One region of the Couchioplanes caeruleus genome, then DNA from elsewhere that is predicted to be linked to it. Evidence: riboswitches for the same ligand, from Rfam matches in the RefSeq annotation. Region 1 holds a riboswitch; each other region holds the start of a gene.
The links. Region 1 has a riboswitch for cyclic di-AMP ahead of EDD30_RS09775 (C40 family peptidase). Riboswitches for the same ligand answer to the same signal wherever they lie in the genome.
Positions count from the first base shown of each region.

Region 2: linked by a shared signal. The riboswitch ahead of EDD30_RS17010 (coiled-coil domain-containing protein) and the one ahead of EDD30_RS09775 (C40 family peptidase) in region 1 are both predicted to bind cyclic di-AMP.
Region 3: linked by a shared signal. The riboswitch ahead of EDD30_RS12440 (C40 family peptidase) and the one ahead of EDD30_RS09775 (C40 family peptidase) in region 1 are both predicted to bind cyclic di-AMP.

Region 1 covers NZ_RJKL01000001.1:2,258,566-2,263,473, forward strand. The annotation lists gene rsmH (16S rRNA (cytosine(1402)-N(4))-methyltransferase RsmH) at 1-485, opposite strand, end outside; gene mraZ (division/cell wall cluster transcriptional repressor MraZ) at 713-1,144, opposite strand; gene EDD30_RS09775 (C40 family peptidase) at 1,583-2,395, opposite strand; cyclic di-AMP (ydaO/yuaA leader) riboswitch at 2,402-2,524, opposite strand; gene EDD30_RS09780 (MurT ligase domain-containing protein) at 3,029-4,249, shown strand; gene EDD30_RS09785 (type 1 glutamine amidotransferase) at 4,283-4,908, shown strand, end outside.
Region 2 covers NZ_RJKL01000001.1:3,823,991-3,828,898, forward strand. The annotation lists gene EDD30_RS16995 (ABC transporter permease) at 136-1,032, shown strand; gene EDD30_RS17000 (ABC transporter ATP-binding protein) at 1,025-1,795, shown strand; gene EDD30_RS17005 (coiled-coil domain-containing protein) at 1,837-2,844, opposite strand; cyclic di-AMP (ydaO/yuaA leader) riboswitch at 2,896-3,033, opposite strand; cyclic di-AMP (ydaO/yuaA leader) riboswitch at 3,313-3,450, shown strand; gene EDD30_RS17010 (coiled-coil domain-containing protein) at 3,455-4,471, shown strand; gene EDD30_RS17015 (glycoside hydrolase family 65 protein) at 4,548-4,908, opposite strand, start outside.
Region 3 covers NZ_RJKL01000001.1:2,819,716-2,824,623, reverse strand. The annotation lists gene EDD30_RS12450 (SDR family NAD(P)-dependent oxidoreductase) at 1-392, opposite strand, end outside; gene EDD30_RS12445 (sigma-70 family RNA polymerase sigma factor) at 989-1,990, shown strand; gene EDD30_RS12440 (C40 family peptidase) at 2,236-3,162, opposite strand; cyclic di-AMP (ydaO/yuaA leader) riboswitch at 3,208-3,336, opposite strand; gene EDD30_RS12435 (DUF3817 domain-containing protein) at 3,545-3,874, opposite strand; gene EDD30_RS12430 (hypothetical protein) at 3,886-4,329, opposite strand; gene EDD30_RS12425 (DUF6158 family protein) at 4,464-4,709, shown strand; gene EDD30_RS12420 (DUF1360 domain-containing protein) at 4,720-4,908, shown strand, end outside.

The DNA of each region.
Region 1 (4,908 bases):
CGCAGGATCCGGACGAGCTCGCCCGGCTCGTAGCCGTTGACGACCTCCTCCGCGGTGATGCCCCGCGACTGGTCCATCCGCATGTCGAGCGGCGCGTCCTTGGCGTACGCGAAGCCGCGGTCCGCCTCGTCGAGCTGCAACGAGGACACGCCCAGGTCGAACAGCCCACTGTGGAAGACCGGGCGGCCGAGATCCGAGAGGACTTCGGGAAGCTCGTCGTACACGGCGTGGACCAGATGGATACGGCCGGCGAAGCGCTGGAGCCGGTGCCGGGAGTGCGCCAGCGCCTCCTGATCCCGGTCGAGTCCGATGAGGACCACGGCCGGGTGCCGCTCCAGGACGGCCTCGGCGTGCCCGCCCAGGCCGAGCGTGAAGTCGACGTGCACCGCACCGGGACGGTCGAGCGCGGGGGCGAGCAGCTCGAGGCAGCGCTCGAGCAGCACCGGCACGTGCGTGCCGCGAAGCTCCCCCATGTCGACCCCCATCGCCCCTGCACTTTCCCGCGCGCCACGCGGCCGACCTTTTGATCCGTATCCGATCGTCTTCCGTACCGCCAGATCCCCATCCGCTCGTGCCCGTTGCCATCGGGCGCGCCCCACCGGACACACGCCTGGCACCGGGGAAGAGGCGCCAGGAGCGGGAGCGGCTGGAGATCTCGCAGTACGGCGGCAGCGACGTCCGGACCACCTCGGCGGCCGACAGGTAACGACGCCTACAGTCCGCCGGGCAGCACCCCCTCCTCGATGTCGGCGAAGTCGTCCTCGCTCGCCGAGAGGTACTGCTCCCAGGACTGTCTGTCCCAGATCTCCACCCGTGTGCTCGCCCCGATCACCACGAGCTCACGGTCGAGAGCCGCGTATTCCCGCAGGTGCGCCGGGATGGTGACCCGGCCCTGCTTGTCGGGGATCTCGTCGTGCGCGCTGGCGAAGAACACCCGGCTGTAGGCCCGGGCGGCCTTGTGGGTGACCGGCTGGTCCCGCAACTGCCCCGCGATCCGCTGGAACTCCGGCATCGGGAACACATACAGGCAGCGCTCCTGCCCCTTGGTGATCACGACACCTCCCGCCAGCTCGTCCCGGAACTTCGCCGGAAGGATCAGCCGGCCCTTGTCGTCCAGGCGCGGGGTGTGCGTGCCGAGGAACATCGGCCGACCCCCCTTGCCCTGTGGCGCCGCTTCTCGAATGGCTCAGCGCGGTCCGCCGGTTCGCTCGGGCCGGCAGGCCCGGTCCGGCCCTGCCACTGCGCTCCACTCTACTCCACTTCCCTCCACTCGCAACCGGAATCGGCCCGTCTGCGAAGCGGATTCGCGGATGAATCCGCACGTCAGAAGCGGTGGGGTCGGGGTGGAGGGCGGAGCGGCTCCGATCATGGTCCACTTTCCGACAAGCCGCCCAGTCGGGCACGAAACTCCACTGAAAAAGGGCGTTCCGCGCGCGCGGAACGCCCTTTGGGGAGGGAAGTGGAGGGATCTTGCTGAGCGACGTGGAGGAAACGCGCGACGGCGGGGGCGACGACAGTGGGACGTGACCCGAACCGGGTCACGTCCCACTGAACCGTCGGTACCGCTCCTACCGCATCCGCGTCAGGCGGCGATGCGCCGCACGACGTAGTTGTTGCTCCAGATCTTGTGCTTGCCCACCGACATGCCCGGCCGCGGCGAGTCGTACATGTAGCCGCCGCCCGCGTAGATGCCGGCGTGGTAGCCGTGCGAGCCGTTGCGGAAGACGATGAGGTCGCCCACCTGCTTGCTGCTCTTGCTGACCTTCTTGCCGTAGTACTGCTGCGAGTTCGCGCTGTGCGGCAGCTTCTTGCCGGTCGCCTTCTTGTAGACGTACTTCGTGTAACCCGAGCAGTCGAAGCGCCGGGGACCTTCCGCGCCGTAGGCGTAGGCGGCGCCCCGGTGCTTCTTGGCCTCGGCGAGGATCCTCGCTCCGCTGGACCGGATGTGGATCTTGGTGGGCCTGGTCGTGGCCGCGGTGACGCCGCCCGCTCCGCCGAACGCGGTGCGGAACCACCTCGTCTCGTGCGGCGCGGTCGCGAAGGTGACGGCCCCCGAGGTGTTGCGGCTCTTCAGCCAGGTCTTCCATTTGCCGTTCTGATGCGTCTGGAGCCGCACCCAGCCGCCGACCACCTTCTTACCGGTCTTGGGGTTGATCAGCTTGGTGGTCACGCGAACCTTCGTGCCCCAGTTGACCTTGCGCGCGCTCCACGAGGAGGAGATGCGGGGCTTGACCGGCTTCGCCGCCGTGACCGTCGTGACGACGGGTGCCGCGGCCGCGGAGGCCGCAGGCGTCGCGATGAGCTGGCCGGCGCAGAGGCAGAGACCCAGGGACAGTGCGACGGTTCCGGTGCCGGCGGACATGCGGCGGCCCCGGCTCGAACTGCGTTCGTGCACGGTAGAAGATTCCCTCCGGCACGCCTGCGAGGTTAGCTGTCGGGTTCGGGCGGGAAGGTGTGCCCGGTCGCCGGGTGGCGACTTCACCCCGAGGTCCGCCGGGCCAGACGACCCGGGCGCGGACCGGAAATGGGTCCCCCGTCCCTGCCCCCGTATGCCTTTATGGTTGTTCGCTTGCTCCGTGGTCGTACCGCGCGGACCGGGGCAGGGCTCGGCGTGATCCGTGCGGTGCGAGCGGTGGGCGGTCGCTCACCGGCCCACCCTGCCTACCGGATTTTCTGATCCACCGCTTGCCCCCTGTCCGTCACTCTTCGTATTTGGCACAGTGGACAGTGTCCGGTTCGCAACCAGTCTGTGACATATGCCGCCACTATGAGCACACGACCAATCACTATCCGTCGATGGTTACGGGTGAATCACAACACATAAAAAGTGATGACGCGTCTGACCACGGAAGGGTGCAACGTCGGGCGAATGCCACCGAAAACCTCCCCACCGGGCCAAACACCACTCCGGACGCACGATGCCGATCGACCGTTCGGCCCATCCGGCGCCGGACGGGCAGCGTCGCACTCACCGCCACTCGACGTAGTGTCCGTTTCCGGTACCCTCGTCGCCGTGACGGACGGGAAAATGCCCTTGCGGGCCAAGGTCGCGACCTCCGTGTCGCGCACGGCGGCGGCGCTCTCGCGGGCCGCGGGACGCGGCGACGGCTCGGTCATCGGCGGCTGGATCGGCCTCAAGATCGACCCAGACCTGCTACGCAACCTCGCCGCCGGCCGGGCGATCGCGCTCGTCTCGGGCACCAACGGCAAGACCACCACGACCCGCTTCGCCGCCGCGGCGCTCGGGGTCCTGGGCCCGGTCGCCACCAACTCGTTCGGCGCCAACATGCCGACCGGGCACACCTCCGCGCTGGCGAAGGCCGGCGCGACCCCCTTCGCCGTCCTCGAGGTCGACGAGCACTACCTCGCGCAGGTGATCGACGAGACCGCACCCCGGGTGGTCGCCCTGCTCAACCTCTCCCGCGACCAGCTCGACCGGGCCAAGGAGGTGGCGATGATGGCGCAGATGTGGCGCACCGCCCTCGCCGGCCACCCGGACGTGCACGTCGTCGCCAACGCCGACGACCCGATGGTGGTCTGGTCGGCCGTCTCCGCCGGGCACGTCACCTGGTTCAGCGCCGGCCAGCGGTGGACGGACGACTCGTGGGTCTGCCCCGAATGCGGGGGGTCCATCCAGCGTGCACACGGCGACTGGTGGTGCACCGGCTGCCCGCTGCGCCGGCCGCAGGCACAGTGGACGGTCGACGAGGAGGGTGTGGTCGACCCCCGAGGTGACTGGCATCTGGTCAAGCTGCAACTGCCGGGCCAGGTCAACCTCGGCAACGCGGCCACCGCGCTGGCCGTGGCCGCGGAGTTCGGCGTACGCCCCATCGAGGCGGTGCCCCGGCTCGCGAGCGTGGCCTCGGTGGCCGGTCGCTACGCCCAGGTGGAACGCGACGGGCGCACCATCCGGCTGCTGCTGGCGAAGAACCCGGCCAGTTGGCTCGAGGCCTTCGACATGGCCGAGCTCGCCCCGACACTGCTCTCCATCAACGCGCGCGACCCCGACGGCTTCGACACCTCGTGGCTCTACGACGTCGACTTCTCTCCCCTGCGTGGACGGCCCGTCCTGATCACCGGCGACCGGGCCTACGACCTCGCGGTCCGGCTGGAAGTGAACGATGTGGCCTTCCGGCACGTTAAATCCTTCGACGAGGCGCTGCGGGCCACACCCCCGGGCCGACTCGAGGTGATCGCGAACTACACGGCGTTCCAGGACATCCGAGCGGAGCTGGATCGTGTCAACTGAGCTTGCCCGCAGCGGAGAACCGAGGTCGGAAGCATGAGCGAGAGCACCCTCCGGATCGTCTGGATCTATCCCGATCTCCTGTCGACCTACGGCGACCGGGGCAACATGCTGATCCTGGCGCGGCGCGCCCAGCTTCGCGGCATCCCGGTCGAGACCTACCAGGTCCGCTCGGACCAGCCGATGCCCACGACCGCCGACATCTATCTGATCGGCGGCGGCGAGGACGGGCCGCAGGCGCTGGCCGCCCAGCGGCTCATCGCCGACGGCGGCCTGCACCGCGCGGTGGCCCAGGGCGCAGCGGTGCTGGCGATCTGCGCCGGCTACCAGCTCTTCGGGTCCTCGTTCTCGGCCAAGGGCGCCAGATGTGCCGGGCTCGACCTGCTGGACATCAGCTCCGACCGGGGCGAGACCCGTGCGGTCGGCGAGGTGCGCGGCGACATCGACCCGCGCCTGGGCCTGCCCCCGCTGACCGGCTTCGAGAACCACGGCGGGCGCACCCACCTCGGCCCCGGCGTGGCGCCGCTGGCCCGGGTCACCGCCGGCATCGGCAACGACGGGCAGACCGAGGGCGCCTGGCACGGCAAGATCCTCGGCACGTACGCGCACGGCCCGGCGCTCGCTCGCAACCCAGCGATAGCCGATCTGCTACTGCGTTGGGC
Region 2 (4,908 bases), 1.6 Mb from region 1:
GACGTTCCTTCGGCTACATTTCGGGTTAACGTCGATACGACGGCGTTTCATCGCGGCACACTGATTACTGTGATCCCGCGCAAGTCACCCAGGTCCACCACCCCTGACGGACCGACGAGATCGGAGCGCTACCCCATGCCCCAGACGGCGGTCGCCGATTCCGACACCGGCATCCCGCTGAGAGAGTTGGCTCGCCGGCACGGCCTCACGGCGGCGGGCAGACTTCCCAGCCTGCCCGCGTACACGCGGTTGCTGTGGTCGTACCGCCACTTCATCACCTCGTACGCGAACGCCAAGGTCACGTCCTCACTGGGCAAGACCCGGCTCGGCATGGTGTGGCAGGTGCTGACGCCGCTGATCAACGCGGCCGTGTACTTCGTGATCTTCGGGGTCCTCCTCGGCACCTCCCAGGACATCAAGAACTTCGTGCCCTACCTGTGCACCGGCGTCTTCCTGTTCCAGTTCACCCAGTCGGTGGTCCAGGCGGGCATCCAGTCGATCAGCGGCAACCTCGGGCTCATCCGGGCGCTGCACTTCCCCCGCGCGAGTCTGCCCCTGGCGATCACCACGGTCGAGGTCCGCAACATGCTCGCCTCGATGACCGTCCTGATGCTGATCGTCCTCGGGTCCGGCGAGCCGCTGACCCTGGACTGGCTGCTGGTCGTCCCGATCTTCCTGCTCCAGGCGATCTTCAACGCGGGTCTCGCCATGGCCGTGGCCCGGCTCGGGTCCAAGGTCGCCGACTTCAAGCAGCTCGTGCCCTTCATCATGCGGATCTGGCTCTACGGCTCCGCCGTCCTCTACCCGGTGACCATGTTCGAGCAGAAGCTCGACGGCTGGCTGCTCGCGGTCGTCGAGGCCAACCCGCTCCTCGTCTTCATCGACCTGATGCGTCACGCCCTGATGGAGGACGTGCCGCTGGCGGCGTCCCCCATGGTGCTGTGGCTGGAGGCCGTCGCCTGGACGCTGGTGGTCGGGCTCAGCGGTTTCGTCTACTTCTGGCGCGGAGAGAAGGGCTACGGCCGTGGCTGACGAGCGTCAACCCACCGTGATCGTGGACGACGCCCACGTCGTCTACCGGGTGCACCAGGCCGGCGGCGCGGGTACGCACAGCCCGGTCGCCAGCCTCAAGCGAATCGTCACCGGCACCAAGCCCGCCACCCTGCGGGAGGTGCACGCGATCAAGGGTGTGAGCTTCGTCGCGTACAAGGGCGAGGCGATCGGCCTGATCGGCACCAACGGCTCCGGCAAGTCGACGCTGCTGCGGGCCATTGCCGGCCTGCTCCCCGTCGACAAGGGCGCGATCTACGCGGCCGGCCAGCCCTCCCTGCTCGGCGTCAACGCGGCCCTGATGAACGACCTGCCCGGCGAGCGCAACGTGGTGCTCGGCTGCCTCGCCATGGGCATGACCCCGGAGCAGGTGAAGTCCCAGGTCAAGGAGATCATCGACTTCTCCGGCATCAACGAGAGGGGCGACTTCAGCTCGCTGCCGATGCGGACGTACTCCTCCGGCATGTCCGCCCGGCTGCGCTTCTCGATCGCGGCGGCGAAGAAGCACGACGTGCTGCTCATCGACGAGGCGCTGGCCACCGGCGATGCGAAGTTCCGCAGGCGCAGCGAGCAGCGGGTCCGCGACCTGCGCGCCGAGGCGGGCACGGTCTTCCTGGTCAGCCACAGCGAGCAGTCGATCCGGGACACCTGCGAGCGCAGCATCTGGCTCGAGTCCGGGCTGATCCGTGCCGACGGCCCGACCGCGGACGTGCTCAAGGAGTACGAGGCGTACGTCAAGAGGTGACGACCAGGGCGGCCCGGCGGCCGCCCTGGGTCGGTCCGGCGCTATCGCATGGACAGGTGCACGTGGTTGGTGTGATCGCTGTTCGGTTCGCCGGTGCCGCGCAGGTACGGCTGCCATCCGCTGCTCGGTAGCCAGATCCGCTTGAACCAGATGACGTACAGCACGCCCAGCCGGCCCTCGTTGTCGATGAAGTAGTTCGCCAGGCGGTCGCCGTAGTCCCGGCTGGCGCCGGTCGCGACGCCGCCGAAGCCGTCCTCGTCCGACGCGAAGTCGCAGGCCCGGCCCAGCGGATGTTCACCGCTGCCCTGCGGACGGAAGCACGACACGAAGCGGGTGAAGCCGTCCGCCTGCGCCTCCTTCATGGCGTGCAGGGTGCGGGGCGTGAGGCAACCGGTCGTCGTCGGGTCGTTCTGGCTGCACGACTCGTCGGGCAGCTCGCCGTTGGGGTTGCGCGGCGCGGCCCCCGCCTGGGCGCTGTTGCCTCCGCCGGAGGGGCCGCTCGCGCCGCCGGCCGCGGCGTTCGCCGTCTTCAGCGCCTTCTCCGCCTGCGCCTTGCGCTTGCTCATGATGTCGTTCTGGCGCTCCTGGTCGCGGACCTCCGCGTCGATCACCAGCTTCGCCCTCGCCTGCTTCGCCCGGGCGTCCTGCAGCTCCCGGAGGGCGCGCTCCTGCTTCACCGCCACGCTCTCCAGCGTCGTGGCGCGATCGAGCAGGCCCTGCGAGGAGTCGGCCGTCAGCAGGGCGGTCATCGGGCCGAGCCGGCCGGTGCGGTACGACTGCTGGGCGATGTCGTCGAGGACGCTCTGCTTGGGGCCGAGCTCGGCGTCGATCGCCTTGAGCTTCGCGGCGGCCTCCTGCTGGCGCTTCTTCGAGCGGGCGAGCGCCTCCCGGGCCTCGACGAAGCCCTTCGAGGCCGCCTCGAGCTGCTCGACGAGCGACTTCGAGCCGCCCTCGCCGTCGTCGCCGTCGTCTCCCGGCGCGGCGGGCGGGCGGGGCGCGGCGCCGGCCGCGGTGGGGGCGGCGAGCGCCAGCCCCGAGGTGGCGACCATGACCGCGAGCACGATCGCTAATCGCCGCCGGAGAGGGTCGAGCCTCACGTGCGTTCCTTCCGTCGGCCGCCGACCGGGTTAGCTGACGGGTTCGGGACGGAAGAGATCCCTACCGCAAGGCTCTGCGGATTCACCCCATTACCGGATGGGTCCCCGGCTCGCCTTTCGACGATTGGGCGGCGGTTCCGTGATGGAACCGTGACGAAGACTACCCACGGAATCCCACCATCGACAGGTGTCGCACCGTACGCATTCATACGCACACGAACAGTGAGAGGTGTGAGGCAGAATGCAGCGACTCACATTGATACTTCGTTGCGGGTCATGACCTGCGTCATCCCATCGAGGGGTAACGGAAAGTCGTTGCGCGGTAACAGTTTTCGGCCCTCCGCAGGCGCTGATGCGACGGCCATCTTCAGGTAAACTTTCCGCCGGTCACTGCCATGAAGGCACCGCCCCCAAGGTGCCGGCGGACCACCGCTCAATCGCCGCACGGCGAATCGGGGAACCACCTTGAAAAGGGGTGAATCCGCAGAGCCTTGCGGTAGGGATCGCTTCCGTCCCGAACCCGTCAGCTAACCCGGTAGGCGGCAACACGGAAGGAAACTGCATGACGGCAAGACCCGGCCGGTGGCTGGTCCTCGCCCTGGCACCGCTCATCGCGATCACCATGATCGTCGCCCCCGGAGCGCCCGCGACCGCGGCGCCCGGCGGAAGCTCGTCGACCCCCGACGACGGCAAGGCCAACCCGACGCTCAACGACGTGCTCGACAACACGGGGCGTCGCTTCCTGGCGGCCAAGGCCGCGGTCGCCAGGTCCACCAAGGCACAGGCCAACCTGGCCGTGCAGGTGAAGACCGCGGAGGATCGGCGGGACGCCCTGCTGCCCCAGGTGAACGCCATCGCGGCCCAGCAGTACCGCACGGGCGGCCTGTCGACGATGGGATTCCTGCTCAACGTGCGCTCGCCGGACGCCTTCCTCGAGAAGGCCGTTTCGCTCGAGGAGCTCAACGCCGTCAACGACGGCAAGCTGCAGGAGCTGCAGAAAGCGATCGACACGGTCGCCACGGCGAAGGCCCGGCTGGACCAGGAGATCAAGGCGCAGAAGCAGAACCAGGAAGTGGTGCGCAAGCAGAAGGAGTCCGCCGAGAAGGCGCTCAATCTGGTGGGCGGCAAGACGGTGACGGGCGGCTTCGTGACCCTCAAGTCGAAGGTGGCCGCGCCCGCGCCCCGCAACGGCGACGGTGAGTTCGCCCCGGAGGGGTGCAACGTCGACGACGAAACCACGGGCGGCTGCGTCACGGCCCGCACGATGCACATGTACAAGGAAGTCAAGAAGGCCGGCTTCAACCGGTTCGTGGGCTGTTTCCGCCCCGGCGGCCCGTTCGAGCATCCCAAGGGCCGCGCCTGCGACTGGTCCCTGCAGAAGAGCGGCTTCTCACCCTGGCATAACCAGGACACCCGCGAGTACGGCAACAACCTGATGGCATTCCTGGTCCGCAACGCCGACCGGCTCGGCGTCCTGTACGTCATCTGGAACAAGATGGTCTGGTTCCCGGCGACGGGCTGGGGTTCGTATTCCGGCGACAGCGACCATACGGACCACGTACACGTCTCCATGCTGTAGCAGGCCCCACGCGCGCAAAGGAGCCCCCGCCTTCCGGCGGGGGCTCCTTGCTGTCCGTCCTACTGAGCTGTGCGCCCTACTGATTGCTGGCGCGACGGACCGGTGCCCGCCCCGCCGGCTGGGTCGGGGCCGGACCGGTCGGCGGCGCCGGCGGGATCGCCAGCACCACCGGCTTGACCTGCGTCACCGTCACTTCCTTACCGTGGTGCAGCAGCTCGAGCTTCGCGGAGCCGCCGCCGTTGCGCAGCGAGTAGGTCACCTCGGCCGGTGTCACCTCCACCCGCACCCGCAGGCCGCGCCACAGCAGGGAGAACTCCAGGCTGTTGATCCGGCTCGGCAGCCGCGGCGAGAAGGAGAGCCGGCCGTTGTAGTCGCGCATGCCGCCGAGCCCCGCGACCAGCGCGATCCAGGAGCCGGCCAGCGACGCCACGTGCACG
Region 3 (4,908 bases), 560 kb from region 1:
ACGCACACCACAGAACCGCCGCCGGCCGCCACCAGATGGGGCAGCGCCGCCGCGGTCACCAGGTACGTCGGCCGCAGGTTCAGCCGCAGCATCGCCTCGAAGTCGTCCACCGGGGTCTCGTGCACGCGGCCGCCCATCGCGAAGCCGCCCACCAGGTTGACCACGGCCCTCAGGGGCGCGCCCGGCTCCGCCGCGGCGAGCGCCACGGCCGCGGCAACGTCCTCCGGCACGCCGAGGTCGGCCTCGATGCCCGTCACGCCCGCGGGCAGCCGAGCCATCGCGCCGGCTCGTACGGGCGCCACCACGCGCCACCCCGCGTCGCGCAGGATCTCCGTGACCGCGCCACCGAGCCCGCCGGCTCCACCCGTCACCACCGCAGTGCGCTCTGTCATGAGCGTCACCGTAGTCCGCGGCGGCCAGGGCGCCGCTCCGTCGTCCGGCGGGCTCTCCCGGCTGTGTTCTCCATCACTGTCCGTGTGGCCGACGCGGATAGCGGAAACGGCGAGGGAGCTCGATGGTCGCCCATGCGGGGGTCACCCGGATGGGCTAGTGATCTGCGGCGGGATGTGCCGCATGGTGTCAGGGGCTCCCGGGCCTCGAGCGGCGCCGGGATCTTCGCCATGGCATTTGCATCAAGCCTGGGGGCAACCTGTCGATGCTGGGCGTGAACCCAACTGGCTACCGAGCCGTACTGGGTAGTGATGAGCGTCGCAAGGCTATCCGTGACGCCCGTCGCTGTGACGGATGAGGGGCTGATGGTGTCATGTATGGGGCGAAGGGTATGCGTCGATGCACGCACCCAGCGCCGGGTGCGGCTCCGAATGCCTTCCCTGGGAGCGCTCTTCAGTAAGTATCCACGCGGCTCTCAGGTGACGCTCAGGCATTCGTGACACTTTCGACCCACCAGCCGGAATCAGTGCAGGGCGCCACTTGTTGTGTAGGTGTCAGCACCGCAATGCACGAACTGCGGACGTTACGGGGAGGGCTGATGGACGCAGGAATTGCCCGTAACAGGGTTAGTGAAGGCAATGAGGGGACCGTGGGCAACGTGGAGAAGAACACCGTGATGCGGACGGACGAAGTCGCCGAGGAGCGCGACCTCGTCGGCGTCTACCTGCACGAGATCTCCCGGACGCCGCTTCTGGATGCCGCCAGGGAGGTCGACCTCTCCAAGGCAATCGAGGCCGGCCTCTATGCCGAGCACCTGCTCGACAGCGGTGACGTCCGTCGCGGCGTGAGCCGGGAGGAACTGGAGCGCCTGGTCGTCGAGGGCGAGCGGGCCAAGGACCTGTTCATCCGGGCCAACCTGCGCCTGGTGGTCTCTATCGCACGCCGGTACGTGCGCTCGGGCATGCCGATGCTCGACCTCATCCAGGAAGGCAACACCGGCCTGGTCCGCGCCGTGGAGAAGTTCGACTACGAGCGCGGCTACAAGTTCTCGACGTACGCGACGTGGTGGATCCGCCAGGCGATCAGCCGGGCGATCGCGCAGCAGGAGCGCACCGTGCGCCTGCCCGTGCACCTCGTCGAGGACGTCAACCGGATGCGCAACGTCACCCGCCAGCTCGTCCGCGAGCTCGGTGCCGACCCGGAGCCCGCGCAGGTCGCCGCGGCGCTGGGCGTGACGGTCGAGCGCGTCACCGAGCTGACCCGCTGGGCCCAGGACACCGTGTCCCTGGACACCCCGGTGGGCGACGACGGCGACACCAACCTCGGCGACCTGGTCGCCGACAGCGACGCGCCGTCGCCGGAGGAGATCGTGCTCACGGCGCTCGAGCGCCAGCGCATCGAGGGCCTTCTCAACCACCTCGACGACCGGTCGGCGGGCATCATGCGCGCCCGGTACGGCCTCGAGGACGGGCGGGAGCACTCGCTGACCGAGGTGGCGTCGCGCTTCTCGCTCTCGCGGGAGCGGATCCGCCAGCTCGAGATCCAGGCCCTGGGCCGGCTGCGTGAGCTGGCCCGCGCCGAGGGTCTGCAGGCCGCCTGAGCCTGAACCGGCACCTCTCCCTCCTCGTAGCCGACGAAGGCCGGTGTCCCGTAAGGGACACCGGCCTTCTCCGTGCGCGGACTCCGTGCGCGGACTCCGTGCGCGGACTCCGTGCGCGGACTCCGTGCGCGGACTCCGTGGGCCTTATCCGGGCATGGCCTTTGCCGGTCTTCTCCGGGGCACGGGAAAGGCCGGCGCTCCCCGAGGGGAGCACCGGCCTTCCGCGGTCGTGCGTTACGGCGTGATCAACGCACCCGGCCGTATCCGTACGGCGGCATGATATCGATCGATACCTTGCTGATCGGCTCGCCGGGCACCGACGCGTGGATGATCTGTCCGCCGCCGACATAGATGCCCACGTGGGCGAGCCCGCGGTAGAACACCAGGTCGCCGGGTTCGAGCTGAGACCGGCTGACCCGACTCGTCTCGTTGAACTGCGCCGCGGCGTTGTGGGGCAGGCTCTTGCCCGCGGCACGCCAGGCAGCGGAGGTCAGGCCCGAGCAGTCGTAGGAGTTCGGACCGCCGGAACCGTACGAGTACGGCTTGCCGATCTGGTTGTACGCGAACGTGACGGCCACCCCGGCATCGCCGGAGATGTCGGGGATGTCCCCGGTGTAGGCCGAGCCGCTCTCGGTCGCCCGGCCGAACGCCGCCGTGCGCATGGCGTACAGCTCCTTGAGGTCAGCCTCGATCTTCTTCTTGCGGGCGCCGAGCTCCTTGACCTCGGCCTCCTGCTTGTCCTGGGTGGCCTTCAGGGCGGCCTGACGCTGGGAGAAGGTCTGCGTCGTGGTCGTGTAGGTGTTGATGTCGCGCTGCCGAGTGCGGGACAAATGCTCCAGAATGGACATGCGGTCCATCAGGCTGTCCGTGCCCTCGAGTACGACGTTCATGGTGCCGACCTGACCGGTCTTGTACGCCGAGGCCGCGATGACCTGCATCTGCGAGCCGGCCGCCTCGAGCGCCGCCTTGGCGGGCGCGAGCGACGCGGCGAGCTTCTTCTCCTCGGCGTTCGTCTTCTTCAGGCTGAGCCGCATCTTGTTGTACGACTCGACGACGTCTTCGAGCTGGTGCGAAGCCTTCTCGATCTTCTTCTTGAGCTCCGTCGCGGAAGGCGCCGCGTGCGCGGCGGGTGCGACGGTGCTGGAGATCACGATCGCCAGGGCGGCAACCACCAGGGCGCGTAGCCTCGTGCGGGCGTGTGGCAACGTTACGTGGCCTTTCTTCCGCTGTGCCGCCTACCGGGTTAGCTGACGGATTCGGGCGGGAAGAAGGCCCTACCGCGGAACGCGGATTCACCCCAGGTGCTACTTCGGTGGTTCCCCGGATCGTCGAGGCGGTCCCGGTGCCCCGGGGGAGGGGTCACCGATTCCGCCGTCGGGACTCGGCGGCGTCGGCCGGCGCCACCGGTGTGGCTGCGGACCGGACCAACCGCACCAACTTATCGGCGATCTCGATTAACACAAGAGCCGGAAGAGTGACGTGCGCCAATTAGGGCAATGATCCGAATGATCCCGATAACCGAATGCAATGCGGCCGACCCGCAGCGTTACTTCTCTATTTCTTCGCCATCGCGACCGGCGTGTCCATCGGCTGGACGGCCCACTTGCGGGTGACGACGTGCTCGGCCCAGAAGGAGAGCAGCGGCACCGTGCCGGCGAGCATCACGAGCAGCATCCGGCCGAGCGGCCAGCCCGCACGGCGGCTCACATCGAACGTGGCCACCAGGTAGACCATGTAGAGGAAACCGTGGAAAGGCCCGACGGCGGCGACCACGGTGTCGTCGTCACCGGCGTACTTCAGCGGCATGCCCACCAGCACGAGCGCGATCAGGACCACGCCGACGATCCAGGCGATGATCCGGTAGCGGGTGAGGGCTCCCTGCACGATCCACGTCCTTACTTGATGCCGCTCTTGCGTCCGGGGTAGTCGCCCGGCCGCGCCCCGGGGTGGGCGTTGAGCCAGGCGAGATAGTCGTTGTAGGCGTCGAGCTCCGGGTCGCTGCCGGCCGGGGGAGCCTGCCGGTTCACCGAGGCCCGCACCGGCCGCCGCACCGTGACCGGAGCATCCGCGGCCGAGCCGGCAGTGCTCCGGGCGTCCTGTTCCACCGCCGGCTTTTCTGTCCGCTGGCGGCGGGACCTGAGCTCCTGCTGCACCTCGCGAAACCACAGAAAACCGACGAAGGCCGCGAAGACCGGCCATTCGACGGTGTAGCCCCAGCTCAGGGTGTTGCCGCCGGTCGCGCGGCTGAACTGCCACCAGCCCAGGCCCAGGAAGCCCGCGATGAGGACGAGGGCGACCACGTGGCGCACGATCCACGCCGGGGTCCACAGCGCTCTCATGCGTCGAGCGTACCGGCAGCCTCGGCCGGGCCGGGCCGCCGCTGCCGTCGGTCCGGGGCCGCGGTGTGCGGCAGGGGTTTGACCGAAGGCCACCCGGGCAACCGTTGCGGCAAGCACCGAGAGAGGAAGAGATCATGAGCGACTCCGAGGTCGGCGACCGTGTCGGCACCGAGCAGGGCATAGACCCGTCGGGTCTCGCCGACGACGATCTGCTCCGCGAGCTCGGCAGCCTGCACCGGACGCGGCTCGCGACGCTGCGGCACGGCCCTGACGCGGCGCTCGCCAATCATCTGCGGCGTACGGCCGAGTTGGAGACCGAGTACCTGGCCCGTCATCCCGGGCGCGAGGTCGATCCGCACCGGCTCACCCAGGATTTCTGAGAGGAACCGCATGACTCCCTCGGTACGCGCCCGGCTCGACCGGTTGCGTCGGCAGTACGCCCCTCACGAGCACCGGCCCCTCGGCGGATACGCGGCCATGATGGGCACCTTCGGGGTGCTCGCGGGAAGCCTGGGCGTCGCCGCGAAGATCACCGGTCGTGCGGTGCCGGAGCGTCCCTCCGTCGCGGACGTCGTCCTG